4 regions of the Martelella sp. FOR1707 genome follow, and region 3 is predicted to be linked to each of the others. Evidence: predicted binding sites of a transcription regulator. Region 3 holds the regulator's gene; each other region holds the start of a gene.
The links. The regulator LexA, encoded in region 3, represses DNA repair genes until DNA is damaged. The targets are predictions, from matches to a motif close to TGTTCNNNNTGTGTTCNG.

Region 1: a site for LexA is predicted at 3,005-3,022, ahead of V6765_RS18035 (DNA recombination protein RmuC). Genes of this name have one in related genera too.
Region 2: a site for LexA is predicted at 2,469-2,486, ahead of V6765_RS19995 (glycosyl transferase). Genes of this name have one in related genera too.
Region 4: a site for LexA is predicted at 4,120-4,137, ahead of uvrA (excinuclease ABC subunit UvrA). Genes of this name have one in related genera too.

The regions. Positions count from the first base shown of each region.
Region 1 is NZ_JBAKFP010000006.1:217,145-224,921, reverse strand. Features, by position in the region: gene mmsB (multiple monosaccharide ABC transporter permease) at 1-245, shown strand, start outside; gene V6765_RS18040 (ribokinase) at 709-1,608, opposite strand; gene V6765_RS18035 (DNA recombination protein RmuC) at 1,784-2,944, opposite strand; gene def (peptide deformylase) at 3,115-3,630, shown strand; gene fmt (methionyl-tRNA formyltransferase) at 3,910-4,848, shown strand; gene truA (tRNA pseudouridine(38-40) synthase TruA) at 4,848-5,600, shown strand; gene arsC (arsenate reductase (glutaredoxin)) at 5,682-6,095, shown strand; gene arsH (arsenical resistance protein ArsH) at 6,092-6,808, shown strand; gene V6765_RS18005 (hypothetical protein) at 6,826-7,290, opposite strand; gene V6765_RS18000 (hypothetical protein) at 7,354-7,777, opposite strand, start outside.
Region 2 is NZ_JBAKFP010000008.1:14,789-22,565, forward strand. Features, by position in the region: gene V6765_RS19980 (tetratricopeptide repeat protein) at 1-419, shown strand, start outside; gene V6765_RS19985 (4-(cytidine 5'-diphospho)-2-C-methyl-D-erythritol kinase) at 416-1,324, shown strand; gene moaB (molybdenum cofactor biosynthesis protein B) at 1,321-1,854, shown strand; gene V6765_RS19995 (glycosyl transferase) at 1,880-2,398, opposite strand; gene V6765_RS20000 (PA0069 family radical SAM protein) at 2,580-3,692, shown strand; gene V6765_RS20005 (ribonuclease HII) at 3,821-4,477, shown strand; tRNA gene V6765_RS20010 (tRNA-Pro) at 4,524-4,600, opposite strand; gene iolB (5-deoxy-glucuronate isomerase) at 4,780-5,595, opposite strand; gene iolE (myo-inosose-2 dehydratase) at 5,627-6,529, opposite strand; gene iolD (3D-(3,5/4)-trihydroxycyclohexane-1,2-dione acylhydrolase (decyclizing)) at 6,532-7,777, opposite strand, start outside.
Region 3 is NZ_JBAKFP010000010.1:80,756-88,532, reverse strand. Features, by position in the region: gene gltA (citrate synthase) at 1-544, opposite strand, end outside; gene V6765_RS22610 (ComEC/Rec2 family competence protein) at 834-3,386, shown strand; gene lexA (transcriptional repressor LexA) at 3,340-4,047, opposite strand; gene V6765_RS22600 (YrhK family protein) at 4,215-4,988, opposite strand; tRNA gene V6765_RS22595 (tRNA-Lys) at 5,074-5,149, opposite strand; gene V6765_RS22590 (cytochrome c biogenesis CcdA family protein) at 5,389-6,132, shown strand; gene V6765_RS22585 (AEC family transporter) at 6,159-7,103, shown strand; gene V6765_RS22580 (UbiH/UbiF family hydroxylase) at 7,155-7,777, opposite strand, start outside.
Region 4 is NZ_JBAKFP010000004.1:7,994-15,770, forward strand. Features, by position in the region: gene V6765_RS11400 (NAD(P)H-hydrate dehydratase) at 1-177, shown strand, start outside; gene V6765_RS11405 (DUF72 domain-containing protein) at 259-1,059, opposite strand; gene uvrA (excinuclease ABC subunit UvrA) at 1,070-3,991, opposite strand; gene V6765_RS11415 (single-stranded DNA-binding protein) at 4,244-4,744, shown strand; gene V6765_RS11420 (MarC family protein) at 4,812-5,462, opposite strand; gene gyrA (DNA gyrase subunit A) at 5,691-7,777, shown strand, end outside.

The sequences.
Region 1 (7,777 bases), on a different contig from region 3:
TCGCCACGCCCAAGGCCGGCAACGGTTTCGAGCTTGATGTGATCGCGGCGGTGTTCATCGGCGGCGCGTCGATGTCCGGCGGGGTCGGCAAGATCGTCGGCGCTGTGGTCGGCGCATTCATCATGGGCATCATGAACAACGGCATGTCGATCATGGGCATCGGCATCGATTACCAGCAGGTGATCAAGGGCCTGGTGCTGCTCGCCGCCGTCGTCTTCGACGTCTACAACAAGAACAAGGCCTGAATTTCCGGAAGAAAGGCAGGGCGACACAGCCCTGCCGCTTTGCGCGCCATGCGTGCCCCCGACACGAAAAACCCCGGCACATCGGGGGATGATGTGCCGGGGCACGGGGCGCACCCGCTTTTTCCAGACTGCCGGACAAGCCGGCACCTTGGCGCGTCTGGATAGGGCATTAACGCGTCATCTCGCAAAATGGACCAAAAGAAAAGTAAAAAATTTAACAATTGGGTCCAGCGCCCCAATATTCGGGTTCTTACGACCATGCCGAGCGGCAGCGCCCGACAGGCGCAACCTCCTTTGAAATAGGGCGCTGGCGCCTGGCGTCTACCTGAAAGACGAATGCGGATTTGCGTTTCCGCCGTCCGGCAAGGTCAAAAGCCTCGCGCGGCTGGATCATCGGGCGGTTGGTCTGAACCGCCCGTTGCTCTCCGGGAAATGGATGGCGTAATGGCAGGGACCGATGATTTCAGGCCCGTGCGTCGACCGCGGCTTTTTCCGGGATCGACGGCTGGGCGCCGGGCTTGAGGCAGGCGAGCGCGCCTGCGACAGCGGCGCGGTGCGCGGCTTCCGCGAATGGCAGCCCCTGATCGAGCCCGCTTGCGAAATAGCCGCAGAAGGTATCGCCGGCGCCGACGGTATCGACCGGGTCGATCTTCAGCGCGTCGATGCGGTGGAAGTTGCCCTCATGCATGGCGATGACGCCCTCTGCCCCGAGCGTGATCACGATGGTCTGGCCGGTTTCGTCATGGCGGGTTTTCAGCATCGCGATCCGCCCCTCGCTGCCGAGTTCCTCGGCCCCGACGAGCCGCTCGAACTCGGTCTCATTGGCAATCACGATATCGGCGAGCGCGCCGAGTTCAGCCGCTTCCGGCGTCAGCGGCGCGGTGTTGAGGATCGTGCGGATGCCCTTTTCGCGGGCGCTCTTAAGCGCGGCACGGATGGCACTCGCCGGGATTTCGAGCTGCAGCACAAGCGTGTCCTCCGGCGACATTTCTGCCACGACCGCCTCGGCGTCCGCTTCGGTGACCTTGCCGTTGGCGGCGGCGTTGATGACGATGACATTTTCTCCGTCGCCGCCGACAAGGATCATCGCCGTGCCGGTGGGGCCATCGGTTGTCTTCACCGCCGAAAGGTCGACGCCGGCGTCCGAAAGGAGGGCGGTGGCGGCGGAGGCGAACTCGTCATTGCCGACGGCACCCGCCATGGCGACTTTGGAGCCGGCACGGCGCGCGGCAAGCGCCTGGTTTGCGCCCTTTCCGCCCTGGGCGGTGGCAAAGGAGGTGCCGGCCACGGTTTCGCCCGGCTTCGGCAGGCGCGGTGTGGTGGCGATGAGGTCCATATTGATGGAACCGAAGACCGTGATCATGGCATTACTCCCGTCAGCTTCGCTTGGTCGGTGCGAAGCCTCCGCCGGAGGGCGAGGCCGTCCGTCGCGCCTCGCCAGTCCGGCACACTCAAACATCGCATCCAGTCGGCCGATCGCGAAACCGGCCGCCGGTGCTCTCTCTTGCGCTTTTATTGCGCGCAAGCCGCGATGGCAATCAGTCCTCGTCGACGACGCGCAGTTTCATGCGGCCGAGCCCCTGCTGTTCCTCATCAGGCGTGGAAGACGGCTCGGCCTCCTTTCGGCCGGTCTCGAATTCCAGCGTCGCGATCCGTTCGCCGCGCCGGGCGATCTTGCCCGTGGATATCCGGATCGTCTCGACATCCTGACGGGCCTGGTTGAAATGGCTTTCCAGTTTTGCCACGCGCTCGTTGAGGCGGGTGAGGTCCGCCAGCAGATGGGCCACCTCGCCCTGTATCAGATGCGCCTGTTCGCGCATGCGCTGGTCCTTCATCACCGCCTGCACGACCTGGATCGACAACAGCAGCAGCGTCGGAGAGACGATCACCACGCGCATGGCGTGGGCGCGCTGGACGACCGCTTCGTAGTGCTCGTGTATATCGGCGAAAATCGATTCGGAGGGAACGAAGAGGAAGGCCGTGTCCTGGGTTTCGCCGGGCAACACATACTTGCCGGCGATATCGCGGAGATGGGTGTCGAGATCGCGGCGGAAGCGCTGGCTGGCGGCGCGCGCCGCCTCGTCGCTGTCCGCCGCGCGCATGGCGTTCCATGATTCCAGCGGAAACTTGGCGTCGATGATCAGGGGCGGCGCGCCGTTCGGCATGTCCACCACGCAATCGGGCCGGGTCCCGTTCGACAGCGTCGCCTGGAACCGGAAGCTGCCGGCGGGCAGGGCATCAGCGATAATCGCCTCCATCCGCCCCTGGCCGAAAGCGCCGCGGGTCTGCTTGTTCGACAGAATCGCTTGCAGGCCCACCACATCCTTGGCCAGCGACTGGATATTGTTCTGCGCCGCATCGATGACGGCGAGCCGCTCCTGCAGGCGGCGAAGGTTCTCGTGGGTGGTCTGGTGCTGCTGGTGCAGCGTGGTGCCGATCCGCTGCGAAAGCCCGTCGAGCCGAGAGCCGAGCGCGGCATTCAGCTCCGACTGGCGGCTGCCGAACAGCTCCGCCATCGTCGCCATGCGGCCCTGCATCTCACTTTGCGCCTGCACCAGTTGCTGCAGCTCGCGTTCGAGGCCCTTGTCCTGCCGCGCACCGCCGCGCCGGGCCAGGAGAATGACGAGGGCGGCAATCAGAATGCACAACGCGCCGGCCATGGCGAGCGTCGCCGTGTCCATTGCCGCCAGTCGGGCCATCGCTGCATCCATAACGTCACCTCTCTTATCGCGAGCCTAGCGCAGATTTTTCTTGAAATAAAGATCAAAACGTGAACAAAATGGTTGACGGGTGACAAAGAGGACGGGAGGTTTGGGGTAGACCGTATGAAAATATTTCCCCCGGCGCGAACATGCGCTATGGGGTGGGCATGACCACGATGCCATTGATTATTTTGCCGGACCCTCTGCTGCGCACGGTCTCGAAGCCGGTCGAGCGCATAGACGACGACCTGAAGAAATTTGCCGACGATATGCTGGAGACCATGTATGAGGCTCCGGGCATAGGCCTTGCCGCGATCCAGGTTGGCGTGCCCCGGCGCATGCTGGTTCTGGATGTCGCCAACAAGGACGAGGGCGAAAAACAGCCCATGGTGGTGATCAACCCCACCGTGCTGCACACTTCCGACGAGCGCTCGGTCTATGAGGAGGGCTGCCTGTCGATACCGGAGTTTTATGCCGAGGTGGAACGTCCGGCGAACGTGCGGGTGCGTTATACCGACCTCGCCGGCAAGGAACAGGAAATCGAGGCCGACGGCCTGCTCGCCACCTGCCTGCAGCATGAGATCGACCATCTCGACGGCGCGCTGTTCATCGATTATCTGTCGCGTTTGAAGCGCGATCGGGTGATCAAGAAGTTCACCAAGGCGGCCAAGCACAAGCTTTAGGATATGCCGAATCGATGCGGCATGCCTGCAGAGCGCCTCGATACGGCATGGTGAGAGCGGGCCCGTGCTTCCGTTGATTGGCGAACCCCTGATTGGCGAACCCTTGAAGGCCGGCTTGCGACAACGAACCACGTCGTTTCGGTCCGCCGGGAGGCCACTACGGTTCGATGTATTTCCGGGTGCGGCAGATTTGTCTTTGGCAGCACGGCGGCTGCGTTCTATCTGTCCGGTTGCCGCGGTTTCGCGGTTGCCGCATTGCGTAGGCCGGAAGGAGTGATCATGACCCTCAGAATCATTTTTATGGGCACGCCCGAGTTCTCCGTTCCCACCCTGAGGGCGTTGAAGGAGGCGGGCCACGAGATTGCCTGTGTCTATACCCAGCCGCCGCGGGCGGCCGGCCGGCGCGGGCTGACAGAGGTGAAGTCGCCGGTGCATCAGGCGGCCGAGCTGCTCGGCTTGCCGGTGCGCACGCCGGAAAATTTCCGCGCTGACGAGGAGCGTGCCGCCTTCGGCACGCTCGATGCCGATGTCGCGGTGGTGGTCGCCTATGGCCTGTTGCTGCCGGAGGCGATTCTGAACGGCACGCGGCTTGGCGCTTATAACGGCCATGCCTCGCTTCTGCCCCGCTGGCGGGGCGCAGCGCCCATCCAGCGCGCGATCATGGCCGGCGACAGCGAGACAGGCATGATGGTCATGAAGATGGAAAAGGGGCTCGATACCGGGCCTGTGGCGCTGACGAAACGGGTCGCGATCGGTCCGGACATGACGGCGGGCGGGCTGCACGACCGGCTGATGCATGATGGCGCGCGGCTGATGGCAGAAGCGATGGTAAAGCTCGAGGCGGGCGATCTGCCGCTTTCGCCGCAGGCCGAAGACGGCGTGACCTATGCGAAGAAGATCGACAAGGGCGAAACCCGGATCGATTTCAGCCGTCCGGCCGCCGAGGTGCATAATCATATCCGGGGGCTCGCGCCGTTTCCGGGCGCCTGGATGGAGGTGCCGGCGGGCAAGCGGCTGGAGCGGGTCAAGGTGCATGAAAGCGCGCTCGGGGCGGGCGAGGGCGCGCCCGGCACGGTGCTTGCGGGGCCAGACCTCACGATCGCCTGCGGAAACGGCGCGGTGCGGCTCCTCCGGCTGCAGAAGGCCGGCGGCAAACCGCTTTCGGCCGAGGATTTCCTGCGCGGCACGCCGCTTGCGCCGGCAACGGTGCTCGCCTGATGCCGCGTTACCGCCTGAAGGTCGAATATGACGGCGCGGCCTTTGTCGGCTGGCAGCGCCAGGCCGAGGGGCGCTCGGTGCAGAGCGCGCTGGAGGAGGCGATCGCCGGGTTTTCCGGCGAGACCGTTTCCATTCGCGGGGCGGGACGCACGGATTCGGGCGTTCATGCCCGCGGTCAGGTGGTGCATCTCGATCTCGCCAAGCCCTGGAGCCCGTTCACGCTGCTGAATGCGGTCAACGCCCATCTTCGGCTTGCCGGCGATGGCATTTCGGTGGTCGATGTGGTCGAGGCCGAGCCGGATTTCGATGCCCGGTTTTCGGCGCTCAGGCGGCATTATCTCTATCGCATCATCAACCGGCGCGCCCATCCGGCGCTGGAATGGAAGCGCGGCTGGTGGGTGCCGAAGCCGCTGGACCACGCGGCGATGCATGCGGCGGCCCAGATGCTCGTCGGCAGGCATGATTTCACGACCTTCCGCTCGGTGCAGTGCCAGGCGAAATCGCCGGTGCGCACGCTCGACCGGCTCGATGTCACGCGCGACGGCGATATCATCGAGATCCGCGCCAGCGCCCAGAGCTTTCTGCATAACCAGATCCGCTCCTTTGCAGGCACGCTGAAACTTGCCGGCGAGGGCAAGATGTCGGCGGAAGACGTGCGCCAGGCGCTGAAGGCGCGCGACCGCAAGGCCTGCGGTCCGGTGGCCCCGCCGGAAGGGCTTTATTTCATGCAGGTGGACTACCCGGGCGATTGAGCGACATCCGGACGGGGCTTGCGTCATTCGGTCTTCCGATATATCTATATTTCCAGCTTTATGGATATGTTTGAGGTTCCGATGTCCGTCACCATCTACCACAATCCCGCCTGCGGAACGTCGCGCAACGTTCTGGCGATGATCCGGCAATCCGGCGAGGAGCCGGAGGTCATCGAATATCTGAAGACCCCGCCGACGCGCGAAAAGCTTCAGGAATTGATCGCGGCGATGGCAATTCCGGTGCGTGCTCTGCTGCGCCGCAAGGGTACGCCCTATGACGAACTCGGGCTTGACGATCCGGCTCTTTCCGACGACGAGCTGCTCGACGCCATGATGGCGCATCCGATCCTGATAAATCGCCCGATCGTGGTGACCGAGAAGGGCGCGAAACTGTGCCGTCCGTCGGAGACCGTGCTTGAAATCCTTCCGAACCCGGAAATCGGCGGCTTTACCAAGGAAGACGGCGAGGTGGTCTCGCCGCAGGGCAAAAAGTGAACCTGCCTGACGCGGGATCACTGCCCGCGCTGGATGAAACGGCCTTCCGCCCTGTCGACCCCGAACGCCTGTTTTCCGGCAACCGGATCGCGCATCCGCCAAGGGTGCTGATGCTGTACGGTTCGCTGCGCGAACGCTCCTATTCCCGGCTTTTGACCGAGGAGGCGGCGCGTTTGCTTGCGGCATTCGGCGCGGAGGTGCGGATTTTCGATCCGCATGGCCTTCCGCTGGTCGGCAGCACCGATGAAAACCATCCGAAGGTGCAGGAGTTGCGGTCCGCTTCGATCTGGTCCGAGGCGCATGTCTGGTGCTCGCCCGAACGGCACGGCGCGATGAGCTCGGTCATGAAGACCCAGATCGACTGGCTGCCGCTTTCTGCGGGCGGCGTGCGGCCGACTCAGGGGCGGACCCTGGCGCTGATGCAGGTGTGCGGCGGATCCCAGAGCTTCAATACCGTCAATCAGATGCGCATTCTCGGCCGGTGGATGCGGATGTTCACAATTCCCAACCAATCCTCCGTCGCCAAGGCCTACAACGAATTCGACGAGAGCGGTCGGATGCAGCCGTCACCGTATTATCGGCGCGTCGTCGATGTCATGGAGGAACTGGTGAAGTTCACCCTTCTGCTGCGCGGGCAGAGCGGATACCTGACGGAGCGCTATTCCGAGCGGATCGAGGCGGCCGAGAAACACGCGCGCCAGGCCGGCGCCTGACGCCGGAATGCGCGGCGTCACTGCGTTGAAACGGTCTGGCCGGTGACGCAAGTAAGCTCGCTGAGCGGCGGCTGGGCGACCTGCATCTGATAGGCGGCGCGCTCTTCCTTGGTCTGGCAATAGGGTATCGTGACGTCGGAAAACCCCTTGTCTGCAAGGCAGCGGTTGATCAGGCGCTGGCGCAGTTTTTCATTGGTGTCGTAGCTATAGCTTTCCACCGGCGTGGTGTAGCCGCCCACTTCGCCGCATATGGTTGTGTCGCCATTGGTGTCGCAGCTCACAACGCCTGGATAGCTGTAGCCTCCGGTCACTTCGGTCACCATGTTCTGCGGCACATCCTTCAGCGCGGCGATGAAGCACTGGTCATAGGCTTCCTGCCGCTCGGCGCGGGTGGAGCCTTCCTTGTACAAAATCGAAACCGGCCCCGTCTGGCAGGCGACGAGCCCCAGCAGAACGGTGAGCGCCAGCGCTTTTCTGGTCATGACATATCCCCCGATGCATACAATCTTTGCGTGAGCGGCAGCCCCTGTCAAGTAAGGTCCCTTTCACCCGCCCACGATATAGCGCGTGCCGATATCGGTGACCAGCAGCGCGGTAATCGCCGAGGCGATGATCGCCGCCGCCGTCGGCAGCACTTTTTCATCCATCAGCATGTAAACGATCCGGATTTCGAACAGAAAGGCGCCGAGCAGCACGGTCTGGAACACGATCAGCACGATGGTCGCCAGCGGCTGCAGCCCGGTGGCGATCAGGAAGATCGCGAGTGCTGCGAAGATGTTCACCGGCAGGCTCAGCCAGTTGGTGGCGACGATGATCTTGAGGAAGGCGCGCGGCAGGCCGGAGACCATGCAGACGACGCCGAGCACGACCAGCGGCGCCATCCAGCTCAACCCCTGGATCAGCGTGGTGCGCAAAAGGGTGACGAGCGTGAGGTCGATCGGAGGCTGCACAAGGCGGGTAAGGCTCACC
Region 2 (7,777 bases), on a different contig from region 3:
AGGTGCTGAACTATCTCGGCTACTCCTGGATCGACCAGGGCATCAATCTGGAGGAGGGGCTCGACCTGATCCAGCAGGCCGTCGATCAGCGCCCCGATGACGGCTATATCGTCGATTCGCTCGGCTGGGCCTATTTCCGGCTCGGACGCTATGACGACGCGGTGCGTGAGCTTGAGCGCGCGGTGGTGCTCGATACCGGCGATCCGACGATCAACGACCATCTCGGCGACGCCTACTGGCAGGTGGGGCGCAAGCTCGAGGCGATCTACCAGTGGAAAAAAGCGCTTACCGATGAGCCCGAAGAGGATCAGGTGCCGGTGATCGAGGACAAGATCGCCAATGGCCTGACGATCGAGGATGACGAGACGCCTCTCGCCAGGGCGGCAGAGGGAGACGGAGACGCCGTCAAGACGCCGTGACCACGGCCGACGGCGCGGCCTTGCAGGCCGAGGCCCGCGCCAAGATCAACCTTGCGCTTCATGTCACCGGCAGGCGCGGCGATGGCTACCACCTGCTCGACACGCTGGTAACCTTTGCAGCCTTCGGCGACCGGCTGACCTTTACCGCGGCAGACGCCGACCGGTTCACGCTTTCCGGCCGGTTTGCCGAGGCCGTGCCGCGCGGTGATGATCCGGATCGCGGCAATCTGGTGCTGAAGGCCCGCAACCTGCTGCGGGAACATGCCGAGGCAGAAGGGCTTTCGGCGACGCCTGTGCATATCCATCTGGAAAAGCGCTTGCCGCCCGCCTCCGGCATCGGCGGCGGCTCGGCAGATGCCGCCGCAACCTTGCGGGGCCTTGCGCGGTTCTGGCGGCTGCCCGGCGAAATACCCGCATCGCTCGCGCTTTCGCTCGGCGCCGACGTGCCGATGTGTCTTGCCGGAAAGCCGCTATTTGCCCGCGGGATCGGCGAGGCGTTAACGCCTGCGAGGGATTTACCCACGCTCTTCCTCGTGCTCGTGAACCCGTTGCAGGAAGTGGCGACGCCAGCCGTTTTCGCGGCGCTCGAACAGCGCGACAATCCGCCGGTCCTCTCCGACGCCGCCATGCCGCGACGGGCAGAGGACTGGCTCGGCCTCATCAAGCGCGCCCGCAACGATCTCCAGCTTCCCGCAAGCCGGATCGCGCCGGTGATCCATGCCGTTATCGATGCGCTTTCGGCGACCGACGCCGAACTCGTGCGCATGTCTGGATCGGGCGCGACCTGTTTCGGCCTTTACCCCGATCTTGCGACCGCGGAGAAAGCGGCGACGCGCCTTGCGGCGGCCTATCCCGACTGGTTTGTCATTGCCACGCCCACAATTTCCTCAGGAGATGCCGCATGAGCGACCGCCCCTTCATTCCCGTGCGCTTTGCCGTGCTCACCGTATCCGACAGCAGGACGCTGACCGACGACCGATCGGGGGACACGCTGGCCGCGCGGATCGAGACCGCGGGCCATATTCTGGCCGATCGTCGCATCGTCGGCGACGACCGGGCGGCGATCGCCGAGACGGTAAAAGCCTGGTGCGACGATGACGGGATCGATGTGGTGGTGACCACCGGCGGAACCGGCTTTACCGGCCGCGATGTGACGCCGGAGGCGATCGAGCCGCTGTTCGACAAGCGCATGGACGGCTTTTCCGCGATCTTCCACCGCATTTCGTTCGAGAAGATCGGCACCTCGACGGTTCAGTCGCGCGCAACCGCCGGGCTTGTCGGAAAGACCTTCGTGTTCGTGCTGCCGGGTTCGCCCGGCGCCTGCAAGGATGGCTGGGACGGGATCATCGCCCAGCAGTTCGACTACCGCCACATGCCCTGCAATTTCGTGGAAATCATGCCCCGGCTGGATGAGCACCTGAAGCGGAACGCGTAAGTGCCGGCATTGCGCCTGATTCGGTTCATGTGCGGATCATCGCCCAGGCCGGAATGATCTCGCAGGAAAGCCGCCGCGTCATCTGCCGGCGGGCGAGCATGAAGGGCGAATCACCGCCTGCGCTGGCCTTTTCGAGCGCCATTGGCTTTGGCAGAAGCACGCCCACTTCCAACGGGCAACGTTTCGCGAAAAGCCTTTGCCAGAGCGAACGGCGATGCCGCTTTGACCGCGAGAACCGAGCGGGCCTGGTTTCCAGAGCGATATGCTCCGATACCGATTCGACCCAGCCGGAAAGCGGCCGCGCGCCCGGCTCCAGCACGAGCACCCAGTCGCCGCGCGACTGGCGGATGACCTCAGTCAGATCCCAGCTCCGCATGAACCGGCAGCCGGCGGCATCAGCCACGCGTTCGACGCCCTCGCCGGCGCCGTGCTCGAGAACGATGACATCGCTGACAAGCCCCTCGACGGCGCCTGCCACCAGAGCCGAGAGCGTGTGCGCAAGCTCGGCTTCCTGATTTCTGCTTTCGATCAGAACGCTTAACATGCCGCTATTTAGGCAATTTGCAGGGCTCTTGCCAAGGGCCAAGGCCCATGTGAACGGAAGGCGCGCCATATGTTCTTGCTTTGTTCTCAAAGTTAACCTATATTTTCCCTCAGTGTTGCGAACGGGCACGAAGATCCGCCGGCGCAACAGACGGGAGATGATCATGGAAGACGCTTTCGATATGGACATCGCCGGCTTCACGCCGCCTCCGGCCCGACATTTCGAGCCGGTCGAGACCGGTCGCAGGCGCGGCCGCGCCGCGACCGCCAACCCTGCCGGCCGGTTCGAACCGGTGAGCCGGGAGCGCTTCGACGACGGCTGGCATCTGGAGGAGGACCTGCCGGCCTTTTCCACCGAGGTGCAGGTCGAAAAGGTGAAGTCGATCATCACCCGCAACACCTCGCCGGACGTGCCGTTCGAACGCTCGATCAACCCCTATCGCGGCTGCGAGCATGGCTGCATCTACTGCTTCGCGCGGCCGACTCACGGCTTCATGGGACTGTCCGCCGGGCTTGATTTCGAGACCCGGCTGTTCGCCAAGCCCGATGCGCCCCGCCAGCTTGCCCGCGAGCTCTCCAAGCCGGGCTACCATGCCAAGACCATCGCGATCGGCACCAATACCGATCCCTATCAGCCGGTGGAAAAGGAATGGCGGATCATGCGCCAGGTGCTGGAGGTGCTTGCCGATGCCAATCATCCGGTTTCGATCACCACCAAATCCGCGCTGATCCTGCGCGATATCGATATCCTGTCGCAAATGGCGGAAAAGCATCTGGTCAAGGTTTCGATGTCGGTGACCACGCTCGACCGCAAGCTTGCCCGCAGCATGGAGCCGCGCGCCGCCACGCCCCCGCGCCGGCTGGAGACGATCCGCGCGCTTGCCGGCGCCGGCATTCCCGTCGGCATCTCCGTGGCGCCGATCATACCGGTGCTGACGGATCACGAACTGGAGCGCATTCTCGACAGCGGTGCTGCCGCCGGGGCGAGCGAGGCGAGCTATATTCTGCTGCGCCTGCCGCTTGAGGTCGCGCCGCTGTTCAAGGACTGGCTGCTGGAGCATCACCCCGACCGCTATCGCCATGTGATGAGCCTGATCCGCTCGATGCGCGGCGGTAAGGATTATGACGCCGAATTCGGCAAGCGGATGAAAGGCAGCGGGCCCTATGCCTGGCAGATTGCCCGCCGATTCGAAATGGCCGTCAAACGGCTGAAGCTCACCCGCCGCAGCATGGCGCTGAGGGAAGACCTGTTCACCCCGCCCGATGGCGGCGGGGCGCAGCTCAACCTGTTCTGATCCCTTTCCGGCCGGGAAAGCCCTTGGACCCGGCCGAAGAGGTCCCCTTCACTGCCGCACATGAGCAGTTTTCAGAATTGCTCCGAAGGGGACTTGCGGGAGATCGGAAGGCGGTGTGAAATGACACCATGTCATCCGCGCTTCCTTCCGATTCTCCTGCCCTTTTCGATTTGCCGCCGGCGGTGCCCGATTTTTCTCTGGAAAGCGCGGCGCGTTTGCGCGGGCTCTGGCCCGTCGCCGGTTGCGACGAGGCGGGCCGTGGCCCGCTTGCCGGCCCGGTGGTGGCGGCCGCCGTGATCCTCGATCCGGAGAATATTCCCGCAGGCCTCAACGATTCGAAGAAGCTCACGGCAAAGGCCCGCGAGGCGCTGTTCGAGGCGATCTTCGATTCGGCGCTGGTATCGGTCGCCTCCAGCAGTCCCGGCCGGATCGACCGGGTCAATATATTGCGGGCCTCGCTCGATGCGATGCGCCGCGCGGTGCTGGGCCTGGCGCTGCCGCCGGCCATGGTGCTTGCCGATGGCCGCGATCAACCGCCCGGAATCCCGTGCCGCTCGCAGGCCGTGATCAAGGGCGATGCCCGCTCGCTGTCGATCGCCGCCGCCTCGATCATCGCCAAGGTCACCCGCGACCGGATGATGGCGCAGGCCGCGACCATCTATCCCGCCTACGGGTTCGACGGCCATGTCGGCTATGGCACAGCGGTCCATCGCGCGGCAATCATCGACACCGGCCCCTGCCCGCTTCACCGCATGAGCTTCCGCCCTCTGCGCCAAGTCGAATAGCGGCCTCAAGGCCTAAACTTTCAGGATTTTTTTCGGGAAATTGCGATGGTCGGAGTGGCAAGATTCGAACTTGCGACCCCCTCGTCCCGAACGAGGTGCGCTACCAGGCTGCGCTACACTCCGTGACCAGCGGCTGCTCTATAAAACAGCCTGCCTGCTTCGGCAAGCGCCCCGCGACATTTTTTTGACGCGAGGCGTAAGGTAATGAACCACCGGGGAACTTCAGCCCTGAAAACGGCGGCGCGGTTCGGCAAAATCCACCCTAAAAACGTCGCCGATCGCCTTCCAGAAGGGGGCCAAATTCAGCCGGACTTGGCGTCGCGCTGATAGATCCAGTCGTGATCCGGATGGTTTTCGAATCGCCACTTGCGCAGCGGCCCGGCCATGACGTTGAGATAGTAGAGCTCATAGCCATAGGGCGCGCCGCAAGGGTGGTGGCCCTTCGGCACCAGCACCACGTCGCCATCCGATACCGCCATGGTCTCGTCCAGCGAACCATCCTCGGTGAACACCCGCTGGAAGGCAAAGCCTTGGGCGGGGTTCAGCCGGTGGTAATAGCTTTCCTCCAGATAGGTCATGTCGGGAAAGCGATCCTCGTCGTGGCGATGCGGCGGATAGGATGACCAGTTGCCGGAGGGCGTGAACACCTCCGTCACCAGCAGGCTGTCGGCGACATCGCGCTCTTCCATCGCGATCGGATAGATGTAACGGGTGTTGGCGCCCTTGCCGCGTTCGGTCAGCGCAATGCCTTCCGGGCCGATCACCTGCGCTTCACGGCCGGGTTTTGCCGGGGCGGTGCAAACGGCAAGCGTGCAATCGGTGGTGGCGGTGGCCGACCATTCGGCGCCTGCGGGAATGTAGACGCAATGCGGCGGCAGGCGCTCGAACACGCTCATCCGCTCGCCGAGCTCGCCGAACGAGACCTCGCCAGAGCCAATTTCGGCCTTGCCCTCGACAAGCACCAGGATCACCTCGGTATCACCGGTATGCTCGCTTGCGCTCTCGCCGGGCTTCAGGCGGTAAAGCCCGAAGCCGACATAGCCCCAGTTCGCGGTTTCCGGCGTGATATCATGCACCTTGCCGGTGGCGGCGGTCGGTTTTCTGAGAAGATTGCTCATCGCGTGCTTTCCCTTTCGTCTTTCGCCTGCATCAGCCCGCAGTGTCGAGACCCGCGGCCTTCGCCATCGCCTTCAGGCTTTTCAGGCCGAGCGACTGATATTCGAACGGATTGCGCACATCCGGATCCTGCTCCGCCTCGATCACCAGCCAGCCCTGATAGCCGGCCTTGGCCGCGATCTTCAGCACGGGTTCGAAATCGACACCGCCCTCGGCATCACCCGGCACGGTAAACACGCCGCGTCGCACGCCTTCAAGGAAGGAGAGATTTTCGCCGCGCACCTGCTCGGCAATCGCGGGCCGCACATTCTTAGCGTGGATATGGCCAACGCGGGCCATATGTTTTGCGGCAAGCCGTTCCGGATCGCCGCCGCCGAACAGGCAATGGCCGGTATCGAGCAGAAGCTTCGTCGCCGGCCCGGTGTTTTCCATCAGAAGGTCGATCTCGTCCTCGGTCTCGACGATCGTGCCCATATGATGATGGTAGACCAGCGCGATGCCCTGATCGGCGGCATATTGCGCCAGCGCCTCGACGCCCGCGCAGAACGCGGCCCACTCGCCGTCGGCAAGCTTCGGCCGGTCGTTGACGGGTTTGCCGTCATCGCCGTGGATCGCGTTCGAGGTCTCGCAGACGATGATGACCTTCGCGCCCATCGCCTTCAGGAGGTCGAGCGCCGGCTGCATTGCCTTCTTCTCGTCTTCGACCGAATGCGTGAGCAGGTTGAGCGAATGCCAGCCGGAGACGTATCTCAGGCCGCGCGGCTCCAGCACCGCCTTCAGGCCCTCGGGGTCCTGCGGAAACTTGTGGCCCTTCTCGATGCCGTCGAAGCCGATCTTGGCGGTCTCGTCCAGGCATTGCTCAAGGCTGATATGGGCGCCGAGACTGCGGTCGTCGTCATTGGTCCAGGCAATCGGATTTGTGCCATAAAGGATCATGCTCAGCTTCTCTTCTTGAGCGCGGCTTCATAGCCGGCGCGCGCTTCGTTGACTTCGCTCCGTTCGGAGACTTCCGGCACCGCCACATCCCACCAGTGGCCGCCTTCATCCGGCGTCGGATAGGGATCGGTGTCAATGACGATCACGTTCACCGCGCTCGCTTCGCGCGCCGCTGCCAGCGCCTCGTCAAGCTCGGCGATCGAGGCGACCTTGGTGGCGTTCGCGCCCATCGCCGCGGCATGGGCGGCGAAATCGATGGCGATCGGGTTTTCGTGGTTGGCATGGGCATAGAGATTGTTGAACTCGGCCCCGCCGGTCGCCATCTGCAGCCTGTTGATGCAGCCATAGCCGCGATTGTCCGTGATCACGACGGTGATCTTGACGCCCATGGCGACGGCGCTTGCGAGTTCGGAATTCGCCATCATGTAGGAGCCGTCGCCGACCATGACGACCACGTCGCGCTCCGGCTCCGCCATCTTGATGCCAAGCCCGCCGGCGATCTCGTAACCCATGGTCGAGAAGCCGTATTCCATGTGGTAGGAGAGCGGCAATTTCGCCTTCCACAGCTGATGCAGCTCGCCCGGCATGGTGCCGGCGGCGCACATCACCACCGTATTGTCGCGCGCGGCGCGCTGGACGGAGCCGATCACCTGCATGTCGGTCGGCAGAGCATTGGTGTCCTCGGGCTTCGCCGTATAGGCGTCGGCCTTCGCAAACCATTCGGCCTTCAACGTGGCATCGGGCTCGGCGAAGCGTTTTTCGCCCAGCGCCGCGCTCAGCTTTTCGAGCCCTACGCGGGCATCGGCCACCAGCGGGATGGCATCGTGCTTGGCGCTGTCGAAGGGCTGCACGTTAAGCGCCAGGATCCGGCGTTCGGGATTGCTGAACAGCGACCACGAGCCGGTGGTGAAATCCTGGAACCGCGTGCCGACGCCGATCACCAGATCGGCCTTTTCGGCAACAGCATTGGCGCTTGCCGTCCCGGTGACGCCGACCGCGCCGAAATTCAGGTCATGATCCCAGGCAAGCGCGGATTTGCCGGCCTGCGTCTCGACCACGGGAATGCAATGCCGCTCGGCGAATGCCGTGAGCGTCTCGGTCGCGCCGGAAAAATGCACCCCGCCGCCGGCAACGATCACCGGATTGCTGGCCGCCTGAATGGCCGCGACGGCGGCTTCGAACTCGGCCGCGTCCGGCTCTGGCCGGCGCTGGCGCCAGACCTTCTTCTCGAACAGCTTTTCGGGGAAA
Region 3 (7,777 bases):
CACCGACATGGTACTTGTAGGCCATGGCCGCGATCGTCGGGATCTTGGCGATCATGCGGATGCTGGCGATCTCGCGCTTGTAGGGATCGGAGATGTCGATCGAGTCGTGGTAGAAGGCAGACATGGCTCCGACGGCGCCGCAGATGATGGCCATGGGATGGGCATCACGGCGGAAACCGCTAAAGAGCCTCGTGAGTTGATCGTGAATCATCGTGTGATGGGTCACGCGGAAGTCGAAATCCTTCTTCTGCGTGGCCGTCGGCAGTTCGCCGAACAGCAGCAGATAGCAGACTTCCAGGAAGTCGGCGTTTTCGGCCAGCTGATCGATCGGGTAGCCGCGGTGCAGCAGAATGCCGTTATCGCCATCGATATAGGTGATCTTGGATTTGCACGAGGCCGTCGAGGTGAAACCCGGATCGTAGGTGAACATGCCCGACTGCTTGTAGAGCGAAGCGATGTCGATGACTTTCGGGCCGAATGTGCCTTCTTCCACCGACAGCTCAAGTTCCTTGCCGTCGAGTTGCAGTTTTCCAGTTTCCGTCATCCTGTCCTCCAAATTTCCGGCGCGAATACGCTGTCGAAGCCAATCGGGATTTTCATTAGCTATAGGATTGGCAAGGTGTTGCCAAGCCGACGAAGCCGCGCGGCGGGTGATGAGTAATATCTGCGTTTAGCAAGTTTTACGGGGTTTAGAAAAGGAAAATTTTGCTTCTGCCGCCAGCGCTTGCATTGCAATCGATTAGCATTGGCCACAACATGTAAAAGTTGTGGGGCGGCGATTGTGGATGCGTGGGAGCGGGGCAGGCACGAGCGAGATAGACAAGGCGACGGGCTTGCGCGCCGGAGCCGACCGGCTTCGCGCGCGTTTCAGAAGGCGCCAACCGCAAGGCGAGCGCGAGGCTGGTTTTGACGGGCGAGACGCGGGCCGGGCAGGGCGGTTCGATATTGCCGCCTTGTGGCGCGAAGAGCAGGCTTTCGGCCGGCCGTTTCTCATGGTCCCGGTGGCGCTGGCAGCCGGAATAGGCTGGTGGTTTTCGCTCGACGAGAGCCCGTCTTCGCTGGGCCTTGGCATCTATTGCGGTCTGGCGGTGTTCGCGGCCGTCTTGCTGCGCAATGGCAGAGGCTTGCTGCCCGTCGTCAGCGCCTGCATTGCATTGTTTCTCTGCGGTGCGCTGCTTGCGGCGCTGGAGACGGCGCGGCGGGCCACGGTGATGCTCGATTCGCCGGTGACCACCCATATCACCGGCGTCGTCGAGAGCCGCGAGCCGACGGAAACCGGCTGGCGCTATGTTGTGCAGGTGACGGCGACGGACGACCCCGTGATCCACCGTCCGCCCGAGCGCGTCACGCTTGTCGCCCGCGGCAATTTGCCGCCTGTCGGCATCGGTCACGCCATTCAGGGGCTTGGCCGGTTGCTGCCGCCTTCCGCCCCGGTCATGCCCGGCCTGGTTGATTTCGGGTTTCTCTCCTATTTCGACGGCATCGGCGCGGTGGGCTTTTTCTATGGGCCGCCAAGCGATGCCGGTCTTGTGCCCGCGCCGGGGCTCAGTGCAAGGGCGGGTTTTGCGATCGAGCGGATACGCGATGGCATTGCGGGTCGCATTCGTGCGGTGCTTGCGGGTGACACCGGCGCTTTTGCCAATGCGATCATCACCGGCGAGCGCCGGGCGCTGAGCGACGACATGCTCGATGCGCTGCGCAATGCCGGCCTTGCCCATATCATTGCCATTTCCGGTCTGCACATGGCGCTGGCCGCCGGCATCTTCTTCTCCAGCCTCAGGCTGTTACTGGCGCTGTCGCCGCGCGCGGCCGAGGCGATTTCGACGAAGAAGATCGCGGCGGCCGCTGCGATTGCGGCGGCACTGTTCTATCTCTTGATCTCGGGCATGCAGGTGTCCGCCGAACGCGCCTTCATCATGCTGGCGGTGATGCTGGCGGCGGCGATTTTTGACCGTCCGGCGATCAGCCTGCGCAATGTGGCGCTCGCCGCGCTCGTGATCCTGATCGTGACCCCCGCCGAAGTGGTGGGGCCGGGCATGCAGATGTCCTTCGCCGCCACGCTGGCGCTGATCGCGGGCTATGGCGCATGGCAGCGCCGGCCCGCTGACGGGTTTCGCCAAAGTCGCGGGCCGCTCCGCTGGCTCTGGATCGCAGCCTCCGGTATCGTGCTCACCGCGCTGATTGGCGGGCTGTCGACGACGCCGTTCGCCATCCATCATTTTTCCCGTATCGCGGGCTACGGGCTGCTTGGCAATCTGCTCGCCATGCCGGTGGTCACCTTCGTGGTCATGCCGGCCGGGCTTTTATCGCTCATCGCCATGCCGCTCAATCTCCACGCGCCGTTTCTGATCGTCATGGGCTGGGGGCTTGATTGGGTCATGCAGGCCGCGACTTGGGTCGATAGCCTCGGCGGCGCGTTCACCACCGGCCGTGCCCCGAAGGGGTTTCTGCTGCTGTTTCTCGCCGGCTTCCTGCCGCTCGTGTTGTTGCGCACGCGTCTGCGTCTCTTCGGTGTGATTCCGATAGCGGTTTCCTTCGCGCTGATCTCTTGGCCGCCCGAGCCTCCGCCGCCGCAAATCCTGGTGGCTGGCGACGGCGATCTCGTGGCGATCGTCACCGGCGATGTCGCGGCGCTCACCACGAAGCGGCCGCCATCCTTCGTGTTCGAGCAGTGGGAAACGGCGCTCACGCTCGCGGAGACGCTGCCGCCTGTTGAGGAAAGCGTACTGGCGCTGAATGAGGAAGATCGTTTCGCGCGGCTCGAAGCAGCGGATATGGCGAGCGCCGCGCGGGCGCTCAGCGATACGATCACCGAAGCCGGCCGGACGCCCGGCATCTTCCGCTGCAAGAAAGATGCGTGGTGCTATGCGACCATGATGGGCCGCAGGATCATGACGGTCGACCGGCCGGCCTTTGCCGGCCTTGCCTGCGACAATGCCGATATCGTCGTCAGCCGTTACCGCCCCGGATTCCAGACCTGCCGTTCCGGCGCATACCTCGTCACGCCAGCAATGCGTCGCCAGCACGGCGCCTTTCAATTCACGCTGCCGCCGGCCGACCGTCGCGATATGGACGACGGCGACATACGGCGCTCGGTCGCGGAGCCGGGCAGGGTCGGCGAACCCGATCAGCAGGCAGGTAATGCCAATCCGTTGCCGGGAGGCATCGCGGATGCGAAGGCGCAACCGCCCCCGTCAGCCAAACCATCCTGCGGCCCGATGACGATCTCAGTCAGCACATCGGTCAGAGCATTGACCCGCCCGTGGAACAGGCACCGGCTTTATGACTGGCGCTCCGGCGAATATCTGCCGGTCATCTCGGTTCCTGAGACGCTCACCTTCAGTGGTAACGACGGATCAGGCCGACCAGCTTGCCCTGCACCTTGACCTGGTTTGCCGAAAAGATACGGGTCTCGTAGGCCGGATTGGCCGCTTCCAGCGCGATCGAGGCGCCCTTGCGGCGGAACCGCTTCAGCGTCGCCTCCTCGTCATTGACGAGCGCCACGACGATATCGCCGGGCGAGGCGGTGGAGATATTGCGGATGATCACGGTGTCGCCGTCGAAAATCCCGGCCTCGATCATCGAATCGCCCTGCACCTCCAGCGCGTAATGTTCGCCCGCGCCCAGCATTTCCGCCGGCACGGTGATCTGATGGGTATTTTCCTGGATCGCGGAGATCGGCACGCCGGCGGCGATCCGGCCCATGACCGGAATCCCCGCCGAGCCGCCGTCATTGGCGCTGGCCGGCGCCTTCGGCTCTTCCTGCTTCTTGCCGAGAGAGCCCTCGATCACGCTTGGCGAGAAGCCCCGGCGCGGCTGCTGGCCGATCGCGCTGTCCGGCATGCGCAGGATTTCGAGCGCGCGGGCGCGGTTGGGGAGCCGGCGGATGAAGCCGCGTTCCTCCAGCGCGGTGATCAGGCGGTGAATGCCGGATTTCGACGCGAGGTCGAGCGCCTCCTTCATTTCGTCGAAGGACGGCGGAATGCCGGTCTCTTTCATCCGTTCATGAATGAAATACAGCAATTCCTGTTGTTTGCGTGTCAGCATTTCCTGCCCCTGGCCCTTCGAAACAAATCCAGAACGAATATACATGTTCTCACTGTGTTCCGCAAGTGCGCGGAAGCGCTTGCGACGCAGGGGCTGTGCTGCGCGTTCGCGGCCACTGTCCCCGGTCGCGGCGAATCGGCAACCAAGGCCGGGGTTTGGGGCAGCGGTCACTTTTCCCAGGGCTTCCTCCGACGGGGCGCAAGCGGCTTCAGCGGGTGGCGCGCATAGGGCGTCGGCTTTCCGAGTGCTGCGGCGACGACGCGATAGGCGCGGCGATAGTTGAACAGGCCGCCGATGAAGAACAGGACGCTGCCGACCAGATATTGCCACGCCAGGAAACCATCGAGCAGGGTTTCGTCGCGCTCGCTGGCAAGCGTCCAGAGATAGGGGATCGAAGCGACGGCAAAGAGCGCCGAGCCGACCACGAAGGTCAGCGCGGTCAGGTTCATCATCTGCAGGGTGACGAGATCGTCGGCCTGGACGATCTGGATGACGTTGATCACCGCGCCGATCACGAACAAGACGCTGCCGATGATGAAGCACCAAGCGCCGGCCTTGGGAAGGTCGACGGAAGACAGGAAGAAAATACTGCCAACCACGAACAGCACGGTTCCGAAGACATAGGTCCACGCCGCCCAGGCCTCCAGCCTGTCCCACAGCGTTTCCGGGGCGTTGCGCTGCCTAGCGTAAACGAAGACCTCGATCAGGTCATGGCCGGTCACGAGCAGATAGATCAGCGATCCGAAGAAGAATATCCAGGCGCCAAGATCGGCATAGGCCGAGAGCGCCGGAAAGAAGCAGATGCTGCCGAAAATGAAGATCAGCCCACCGGCCTGGTAGGCCATCGCGTTGATCGTCTCCCAGCGGAAATTCTTTCGCTTAGCCGGCGTATCGGCAATCACGTCATGAAGACGCGGTCGATTGACGAACATATGCGGCATGCGGTCCCCCGAGATTGATACGCCTGGCGCTTGGCCGCGTTTTAACGAAGCGGGGAAGGAAAATCAAAACCGGCTGAAAAACAAATGGTGAGAGCGCAGGGGTTCGAACCCTGGACCTACTGATTAAAAGTCAGTTGCTCTACCGGCTGAGCTACGCTCTCCCGAGCCGGATGCCCGGCTGAAAGTGGGCGGAACATAGAAAGGGTCTTATCCAAGGTCAACCCGGAATCTCGCCGCCAAAGCGATAATACGGCGGTTTTCGGCGCGCGGAAAGGTGATTGGATTTGACCGGTCATCTGGTTTAAGACCCGCGGACGCATTCCGCGGCCATTTTCGTCGCCGCGGGAATGGGGCGCGGACATCGCCCGCGCCCGATTTCTTAGGTGTTGGAGCAGGTTTCTTGTCGATTGGCGATATTTCCCTTCTGAGCGCGCTTCTGGCCGGCGCGCTGTCCTTTCTTTCGCCCTGCGTGCTGCCGCTGGTGCCGCCCTATCTCTGCTACATGGCGGGGATCTCGGTCGACCAGTTGAAGGGCGGCGGCGAAGCCAAGCCGGCAAGCCAGTGGGCGGTGCTGCTGCCGGCCTTCTTCTTCACGCTCGGATTCGCGACGATCTTCGTGGCGCTCGGCGCGGGCGCGTCCACCATCGGACAGCTGCTGCGCCAGTATATGGATATTCTGAGCAAGGTCGGCGGCGTGATCATCATTTTGATGGGCCTGCATTTCCTGGGCGTGCTGCGGATTTCGATTCTTTCGCGCGAGGCGCGGTTTCACGGCGGCGGCAAGCCGGCAAGCGTGACAGGCGCCTATATTATGGGGCTCGCCTTCGCCTTCGGCTGGACGCCGTGCATCGGGCCGGTGCTGGGCGCGATTCTCGCCGTGGCCGCCACCAAGGCGACGGTTTCGAACGGAGCGGTTCTGCTGGCGGTCTATTCGCTCGGCCTTGCCGTGCCGTTCTGGATCGCGGCCTATTTCTCCGGCGCCTTCATGCGGTTTCTGACGCGGTTTCGCAAACATCTGGGCGCTGTCGAGAAAATCATGGGCGTGCTGCTGATTCTCACCGGCGTCGCCTTTCTTTTCGGCTTCATTGCCGATATGGCGATCTGGTTTCAGCAGACCTTTCCGGTGCTCTCGCGCATCGGCTAGCTGCCCGCCACCAAGCGACCGGAGCCATGGCCGATATTCTAGCACTGCTTTTCCCGTTCTTCGGGCTGATCGTCATCGGGTTCGGCGCGGCGAAGATCTTTCGCCATCCCGAAGAAGGAACCGCCTGGCTCAATATCTTCATCATCTATGCCGCCCTTCCGGCGCTGTTCTTCAAACTGGTCTCGCGCACGCCGTTCGAGCAACTGACGCGGCTCGATTTCGTGTCGATCGATCTTGCGGCGACCTATTCCGTTTTTCTGTTACTGTTTGCCATCGGCTATCTGTGGAAGAAGAACGGGGTGCGGGAAACGACCATCCAGGCCTTTGCCGGCAGCTATGGCAATATCGGCTATATGGGGCCGGGGCTTGCGCTGCTGGCGCTGGGGGAGGAGGCTGCCGTTCCGGTGGCGCTGATCATCTGCTTCGAAAACGCGGTGCATTTTATCGTCGCGCCGACGGTGATGGCGACGGCCGGCGGCGGGGGAGGGCGTTCGCTGGTGCGCCATATCGTGCTGCGGGCCCTGCTTCACCCGTTTCTGGTGGCAACGGCACTGGGCTTTGCTGTCTCTGCATCCGGGTTCGCCATGCCGCAGGCCTTCAGCCGGCTGGTAGATTATCTTGCCCAGGCGGCAGCGCCCTGCGCGCTGTTTGCCATGGGCGTCACGCTGGCGCTGAGGCCGGTCAGGCGGGTGCCGGCGGAAATCAACTATATCGTGCCGGCAAAACTGATCCTCCACCCGCTGGTGGTCTATCTGTTCATGATGGTCCATGGCGGGTTCGACCCGCTCTGGGTCAAGGCGGCGGTGCTGATGGCTGCGCTTCCGACGGCGACCAACGTCTTCGTCATCGCTCGCCAGTACGGCATCTGGTATGAGCGCGCCTCGGCGACAATCCTGATCTCGACAATCGCATCGGTGGCGACGCTCGGCGTGTTGCTGGCGTTGATCGGAGCCGATGCGATTCCGTTCTAGATTCGGCGTCTAAAGACATCTAAAACAATAACTTATGCCGGTTTTCTGACGTTATCCCGCAAACAGCGCCTTGATGCCGCGCATCGGCTGCACGCCCTCGCGCATGGCGAACTGGCGTAGCGGCGGCACAGCGGAGAGCACGTAGAGCCCGGCCGAGCGTGCGAGCTGCGCCGGCAGGAAATCGGCCAGCAGCGAACGGTTCAGAAGGTCGACGCTTGCCGTCCGGCTCCAGACATCGGACTTGCGCAGGAAATCATAGCGCTCGCCGGTGCGTGACGAGATGGTCGAGCCGTCAATGCCGTCCAGCATGCGCGAAAGCCGCATGATATCGCGCAGGCTGAGGTTCAGCCCCTGCGCGCCGATCGGCGGAAAGGCGTGCGCTGCCTCGCCGACAAGCGCCATCCGGCCCTTGCCGAAACGGTTTGCAACCAGCGAGGAGAGCGGCCATTTCTGCACCGGGCCATTGATTTTCACCGCGCCCAGCAGGAACTGCATGCGCTCCTCGATCGCCGCGGCGATTTCCTCCGGCGGGCGGTCAACCATGGCCTCCGCATCGGCCGTCGCCATGACCCAGACGAGACTGGAACGGTTGGCTTCCGGCAGCGGAACCTGGGTGAAGGGGCCGTTGCGGGTGTGGAACTCGGTCGAGATATCGCCGTGCGGCAGGCCGTGTT
Region 4 (7,777 bases), on a different contig from region 3:
GTGCTTTCCGGCATTATCGGCGGGCTGCTGGCGCAGGGCGTGCCGACCTTTGAGGCGGCGGCGGCCGGGGCATGGTTCCACGGCGAGGCGGGGAACCGGGCAGGCGAGGGGCTGACGGCAGAGGACCTGCCCGTGCATCTGCCTCCAATCCACGAGATTGCCGATGGCGAAAGCTGAGACGCATTGCCGCTTTGTCTGTGACCGGAAGTGACGCAAGTCGGCACTGAAATAGCCCAAGCCGAAACTCGCCGACGCGCCCTACTTGTCAACCAAGCTCTGCAGCTTCTCCGCGCCCGCCGGGGCGCGGACCTTGCCGCCGGTGATGAAGAAGGCATAGACGTCGCGCGGCTTTGCCTCCGGCGCATCGCCGGCAAGACGCGGCAGATCGTCGGGCGCGCCGCCCTTTGACCAGAGTTTCAGCTTCTCCGCCCACGCCTTCAGCGCCGTGTCGGGATAGCAATGCGGGTTGTCGTCCTCGCCCTTTTGCAGGCGGGCATAGACGAAATCGCCGGTGACATCGGCAATCATCGGGTATTCGGGATGATCGGCGCAGACGATCGTCGCACCATATTTGCGGACAAGCGCCACGAAATCCGGATCGAGAAAGGAGGGGTGGCGGACTTCCAGCGCATGTTTGAGGGCAATACCGTCCCGCTCTTTCGGCAGAAGCTTGAGGAAATCCTCGAAATCCTTCGCCTCGAATTTTTTCGTCGGCATGAATTGCCACAGGATCGGCCCCAGCCTGTCGCCAAGCTCGGTGATGCCCTGGCCGAGAAACTTGTCGATCGAGCCCTCGGCCTCGGCGAGCTTCTTGCGATTGGTGCAGTAACGGCTCGCCTTCAGCGAAAAGATGAACCCATCCGGCACGCTCGCCGCCCATTTGGCGAAGGTGGCGGGCTTCTGCGACGAATAATAGGTGCCGTTGACCTCGATCACCTTCAGCTTCTCGCCGGCATATTCAAGCTGGCGCGTCTTCGGCAGCTTGTCCGGATAGAAACTCTCGTTCCACGGATCAAAGGTCCATCCGCCGATACCCACACGAATTGCGCCTGCCGCCATGTCCCGTCTCCTATTCCGCCGCTTCCGTCTTCTTTGGCGGCCGCCGCTCCAGAAGCTCCTGAAGATACTGGCCCGTGTAGGAGGCCTTTTCCTTCACGATGTCCTCCGGCGTGCCGGTCGCGACGATCCGGCCGCCGCCATCGCCGCCCTCGGGTCCGATATCGATCACCCAGTCGGCGGTCTTGATGACCTCGAGATTGTGTTCGATCACCACCACGGAATTGCCCTGTTCGACAAGCTGGTGCAGCACTTCCAGAAGTTTGGCGACATCGTGGAAGTGCAGGCCGGTGGTCGGCTCGTCGAGGATGTAGAGCGTCTTGCCGGTGGAACGGCGCGACAGTTCCTTGGCGAGCTTGACGCGCTGCGCCTCGCCGCCTGAAAGCGTGTTGGCCTGCTGGCCGACCTTGATATAGCCGAGGCCGACGTCCTGAAGGGTCTGCAGCTTGTCGCGCACCGAGGGTACGGCGGAGAAGAACTGGACGCCTTCCTCCACTGTCAGTTCCAGGATATCGGCGATCGACTTGCCCTTGAAGCGCACCTCCAGCGTTTCGCGATTGTAGCGCTGGCCGTGGCAGACGTCGCAGGTGACGTAGACATCGGGCAGGAAGTGCATCTCGATCTTGATAAGCCCGTCGCCCTGGCAGGCCTCGCAGCGCCCGCCCTTGACGTTGAACGAGAACCGGCCCGGCTGGTAGCCGCGCGCCTTGGCTTCCGGCAGGCCGGCGAACCATTCGCGGATCGGCGTAAAGGCGCCGATATAGGTCGCCGGGTTGGAGCGCGGCGTGCGTCCGATCGGCGACTGGTCGATATCGATGACCTTGTCGACGAATTCCAGACCCTCGATGCGATCATGCGGGGCCGGGTTTTCGCGCGCGCCCATGATGCGCCGCGCCGCCGCCTTGTAGAGCGTCTCGATCAGGAAGGTGGATTTGCCGCCGCCGGAAACGCCGGTGACGGCGGTGAACAGGCCGAGGGGGATCGAGGCGGTGACATTCTTGAGGTTGTTGCCGCGCGCGCCGACCACCTTGAGCGCCTTGCCCTTTTTCTGCGGCCGCCGCTCGGCGGGCACGGCCACGGCGCGCGCGCCGCTCAGATACTGCCCGGTCAGCGATTTCGGATTGGCCATGATCGCCTGAGGCGTGCCCTCGGCCACCACCTCGCCGCCATGAATGCCGGCCGCGGGGCCGATATCAAGCACATAATCTGCCGTCAGGATCGCGTCCTCGTCATGCTCGACCACGATGACGGTGTTGCCGATATCGCGCAGATGTTTCAGCGTATCGAGCAGCCGCGTATTGTCGCGCTGATGCAGGCCGATCGAGGGCTCGTCCAGCACGTAAAGCACGCCGGTCAGCCCTGAGCCGATCTGCGAGGCGAGCCGGATGCGCTGGCTCTCGCCACCCGAAAGCGAGCCGGAATTGCGCGACAAGGTCAGATACTCCAGCCCGACATCGTTCAGGAACCGCAGCCGCTCGTTGATTTCCTTGAGGATGCGCACCGCGATATCGTTCTGTTTCTGCGAAAAATGCTTCGGCAGGTCCTCGAACCAGTCGCGCGCCGCGCGGATTGAAAGCTGGCTGACCTCGCCGATATGGCGCTTGTCGATCTTGACGGCGAGCGCCTCGGGCTTCAGCCGGTAGCCGCTGCAAGCCGGGCAGGGGGCCGCCGACATGTAGCGCTCCATCTCCTCGCGCGCCCAGGCGGAATCGGTTTCCTTCCAGCGCCGCTCGAGATTGGGAATGATTCCCTCGAAGCTCTTGGTGGTCTTGTAGCTGCGCGCGCCATCGGCATACTGGAACTCGATCTTGTCCTCGGTCCCGTTGAGGATCGCGTTGGTGGCCTGTTCCGGCAGCTTGTCCCAGCGATCGGTCATCTTGAAACCGAAATGCCGGCCGAGCGCCTCCAGAGTCTGCTTGTAGTAGGGCGACGAGGATTTGGCCCAGGGCGCGATCGCGCCGTCCGACAGTTTTTTCGACCGGTCGGGAACGACCAGCCCCTCATCGATCTTCTGCTGGAAACCGAGACCATCGCAGGTCGGGCAGGCGCCGACGGGGTTGTTGAACGAGAACAGCCGCGGCTCGATTTCCGGAATCGTGAATCCTGAAACAGGACACGCAAATTTTTCCGAAAAAACAACGCGCTCATGGGTTTCGTTGAGAGATTTGTTCTTGGCGCCGCCGGCCGCCGTCTCGTTCTCCGGCAACGGCTTGTCGGCAAATTCGGCGACCGCCAGCCCGTCTGCGATTTCGAGGCAGGTTTCCAGGCTGTCGGCAAGCCGGGTCGCGAGATCGTCGCGCACAGCAACGCGGTCGACCACCACATCGATATCGTGCTTGTATTTCTTGTCGAGCTTCGGCGCCTCGGCGATCTCGTAGAATTCGCCGTCGATCTTGACGCGCTGGAAGCCCTTCTTCATCAGTTCCGCCAGTTCCTTGCGGAACTCGCCCTTGCGGCCGGTCACCAGCGGCGCAAGAATATAAAGCCTTGTGCGCTCCGGCAACGCCAGAATGCGGTCGACCATCTGCGTCACGGTCTGGCTTTCGATCGGCAGACCGGTCACCGGCGAATAGGGCACCCCGGTGCGCGCGAACAGAAGCCGCATATAGTCATAAATCTCAGTCACCGTGCCGACGGTGGAACGCGGGTTCTTGGAGGTGGTCTTCTGCTCGATCGAGATCGCGGGCGACAGGCCCTCGATCCGGTCGACATCCGGCTTCTCCATCATCTCCAGGAACTGGCGCGCATAGGCCGACAGGCTCTCGACATAGCGCCGCTGCCCCTCCGCATAGATCGTATCGAAGGCCAGCGAGGATTTGCCGGAGCCCGAAAGCCCGGTCATCACGATCAGGCTGTTACGCGGCAGGTCCACGTCAATGCCTTTGAGATTATGCTGGCGCGCACCGCGGATGGAGATATTCTTCAGTTCGCTCATGGGATCAGGCTTCTCGAGAAGGGAATTTGCTTCCTATGTAGTTCGCGCTGCGGCTCTGTCGAGGTGCAGCAAAACAGACGACTTGAATGTCCCCGGTTGAATCGCTTGACTCGATCATAACAGAGCGATAGAACAAATAAAGAACATTTTTAATTGTGGATTGTCCCGTATCGGTTGATCGCTTTCGGAGAGATCGTCTATGCTGCCGAAAATTCTCTAAAGCGCCGCAACGCGGTTATACAGGTGGTAGTCATGGCAGGTAGTGTAAACAAGGTCATCCTCGTCGGCAATCTCGGAGCGGACCCGGAAATCCGGCGTACACAGGACGGCCGGCCGATCGCCAACCTGCGGGTGGCCACGTCGGAAAGCTGGCGCGACCGTAATTCCGGCGAGCGCAAGGAGCGCACGGAATGGCACCGCGTGGTGATTTTCTCTGAGGGTCTCTGCAAGATCGCCGAACAATATCTGCGCAAGGGCTCCAAAGTCTATATCGAAGGCCAGCTGCAGACACGCAAATGGACCGACCAGGGCGGCCAGGAGCGCTATTCGACCGAGGTCGTGCTGCAGGGCTTCAACGCCACGCTGACCATGCTGGACGGCCGCGGCGAAGGCGGCGGCGGGCAGGGCGGCAACTTTGGCGGAAGCCAGGGCGGCGGTGGCTATGACGATTACGGCTCACAGCCGTCTTCCGGCGGCGGCGGTCGCAGCGGCGGCGGCTTCTCGCAAGATCTCGATGACGACATTCCGTTCTGATCAACCTTGCATCGCCTTCTTGAGGGCGGTGAGACCGTTTTCCGCCATCGGCGGCAGAGCATAGATTTCACCCGGCGACCGCGGGCGGCGGAGCGTGCATCACCGTTGTAACGCCGTCGATCACGAACTGCACGGCCAGCGCCGTCAGCATCATGCCGAGAATGCGGGTGAGAATGTTACGACCGGTTTCGCCGAGAAGCCGGTCGATCATGCCGGCGGCGAGCATTGCCAGCAGCACGACCAGCGTGGCGACGAAGATCACCAGAACGAGCGCCAGCTTGTCCAGTACCGTTTCCATCTTTGAGCCGAGCAGGATCGTCGCGGAGATCGCGCCGGGGCCGGCGATCAGCGGCATGGCAAGCGGAAAGGCGGCGAGATTGGCCAAGCCATCCTTCGTGATGGCGGTTTCCGTCGTCTTCTCCTTTCTTTCGACGCGTTTTTCGAAGATCATTTCCACGCCGATCCAGAACAGAAGAATGCCCCCGGCAATACGAAACGCGCTCATGGAAATACCGAGCGCGTTGAGGATGTCATCGCCCAGCAGGGCAAAGGCCAGGAGCAGAAAGAACGAAATCAGGCTGCCCCGGATCGCCACCTTGCGGCGCTGGGCCTGGGTCATACCTACCGTCAGCGCCAGGAATATCGGCACCATGCCGGGCGGATCCATGGTCACCATCAAGGTGGTGAAGCCGTTTATCAGCGTTGCCAGTTCGTTCATCCGCCCGTTTCCGCCTGTTTTTTTCTTCTTGATGGGCTACGCCGCCGCGGCAAACCGCAGGCGGCATCCGCAGTGCTCTTGCCAGCTTGCCACAAGATCACCACCTGACACGAATAAAAACTTGGAATCCGCCGTCTGTCCACTGTCAGGAGGCTTGCGCAATTGGCGTCAGCCATCGGATTCGGCTATAAAAAACCAGATGATTCTAGCTTGAGATCGTGATTCACATTGACTGATCAAACGACACCTTCGGGCGGCGGCCTGCCGCCGGGCATCGAGCCCATCTCCATCATGGAGGAAATGCAGCGTTCCTATCTCGATTACGCCATGAGCGTGATCGTCAGCCGCGCGCTGCCGGATGTTCGTGACGGCCTGAAGCCGGTGCACAGGCGCATTCTCTACGGCATGTCCGAAATGGGCGTGGACTGGAACAAGAAATACGTCAAATGCGCCCGCGTCACCGGCGATGTCATGGGTAAATACCACCCGCATGGCAACGCCGCGATCTATGACGCGCTCGCGCGTATGGCGCAGGACTGGTCGCTGCGCCTGCCGCTGATCGACGGGCAGGGCAATTTCGGCTCCGTCGATGGCGACCCGCCGGCGGCCGAACGCTATACCGAATGCCGGCTGCAGAAGGTCGCGCATACGCTGCTCGACGATCTCGACAAGGAGACCGTCGATTTCCGCGAGAACTATGACGGCACGCTGTCGGAGCCGTCGGTTCTGCCGGCGAAGTTCCCGAATCTTCTGGTCAACGGCGCGGGCGGCATCGCCGTCGGCATGGCCACCAATATCCCGACCCACAATCTGGGCGAGGTGATCGACGGCTGTATCGCGGTGATGGAAAATCCCGCGATCGAGCTGCCGGAACTGATGCAGATCATCCCGGGGCCGGACTTCCCGACCGGGGCGCAGATTCTTGGCCGTGCGGGCATCAAGTCCGCCTATGAGACCGGGCGCGGCTCGGTGATCATGCGCGGCAGGGCCACGATCGAGCCGATGCGCGGCGACCGCGAGCAGATCATCATCACCGAGATTCCCTATCAGGTGAACAAGGCGACGATGATCGAGAAGATGGCCGAACTGGTGCGCGACAAGCGCATCGAGGGCATTTCCGATCTGCGCGACGAAAGCGACCGCGAAGGCTATCGCGTCGTCATCGAACTCAAGCGCGACGCCAATGCCGAGGTCATCCTCAACCAGCTTTATCGCTACACGCCGCTGCAGACCTCGTTCGGCTGCAACATGGTGGCGCTCAACGGCGGCAAGCCGGAACAGCTTACCCTGCTCGATATCCTGCGGGCCTTCGTCGCTTTCCGCGAAAGCGTCGTCAGCCGGCGGACCAAATATCTGCTGAGGAAGGCCCGCGAGCGCGCCCATGTCTTGGTTGGTCTCGCGATCGCCGTTGCCAATATCGACGAGATCATCAACCTTATCCGCCGCGCCCCCGATCCGCAGACGGCACGCGAGCAGTTGATGGAGCGCCACTGGCCGGCCCAGGATGTCGAGGCGCTGATCCGCCTGATCGACGACCCGCGCCACAAGATTTCCGAGGACGGCACCTATCAGTTGTCCGAGGAGCAGGCCCGCGCCATTCTCGAACTGCGGCTGTCGCGTCTGACCGCGCTCGGTCGCGATGAGATCGGCGACGAGTTGAACAAAATCGGCGATGAAATAAAGTCTTATCTCGAAATCCTGTCATCGCGGATGAAGATCCAGGCGATCATCAAGGAAGAGCTGATCGCGGTCCGCGACGAGTTCGGCACGCCCCGGCGCACCGAAATTCTCGAAGGCGGTCCGGACATGGACGACGAGGATCTGATCGCGCGCGAGGACATGGTCGTCACCGTGTCGCGTAACGGCTATATCAAGCGCGTGCCGCTGACCACCTACCGGGCGCAGCGCCGCGGCGGCAAGGGCCGCTCCGGCATGTCGATCCGCGACGAGGATTTCGTCACCCGGCTGTTTGTTGCCAACACCCACACGCCGGTGCTGTTCTTCTCTTCGCGCGGCATCGTCTACAAGGAAAAGGTCTGGCGTCTGCCGATCGGCACGCCGCAGTCACGCGGCAAGGCGCTGATCAACATGCTGCCGCTGCAGCAGGGCGAGGCGATCACCTCCATTCTGGCGCTGCCCGAGGATGAGGAAAGCTGGTCCGAACTCGACGTGATGTTCGCCACCACGCGCGGAACCGTGCGCCGCAACAAGCTGTCGGATTTCGTGCAGGTCAACCGCAACGGCAAGATCGCGATGAAGCTCGATGACGAGAATGATCGCATCCTGTCGGTCTGGACCTGTACGCCGGATGACGA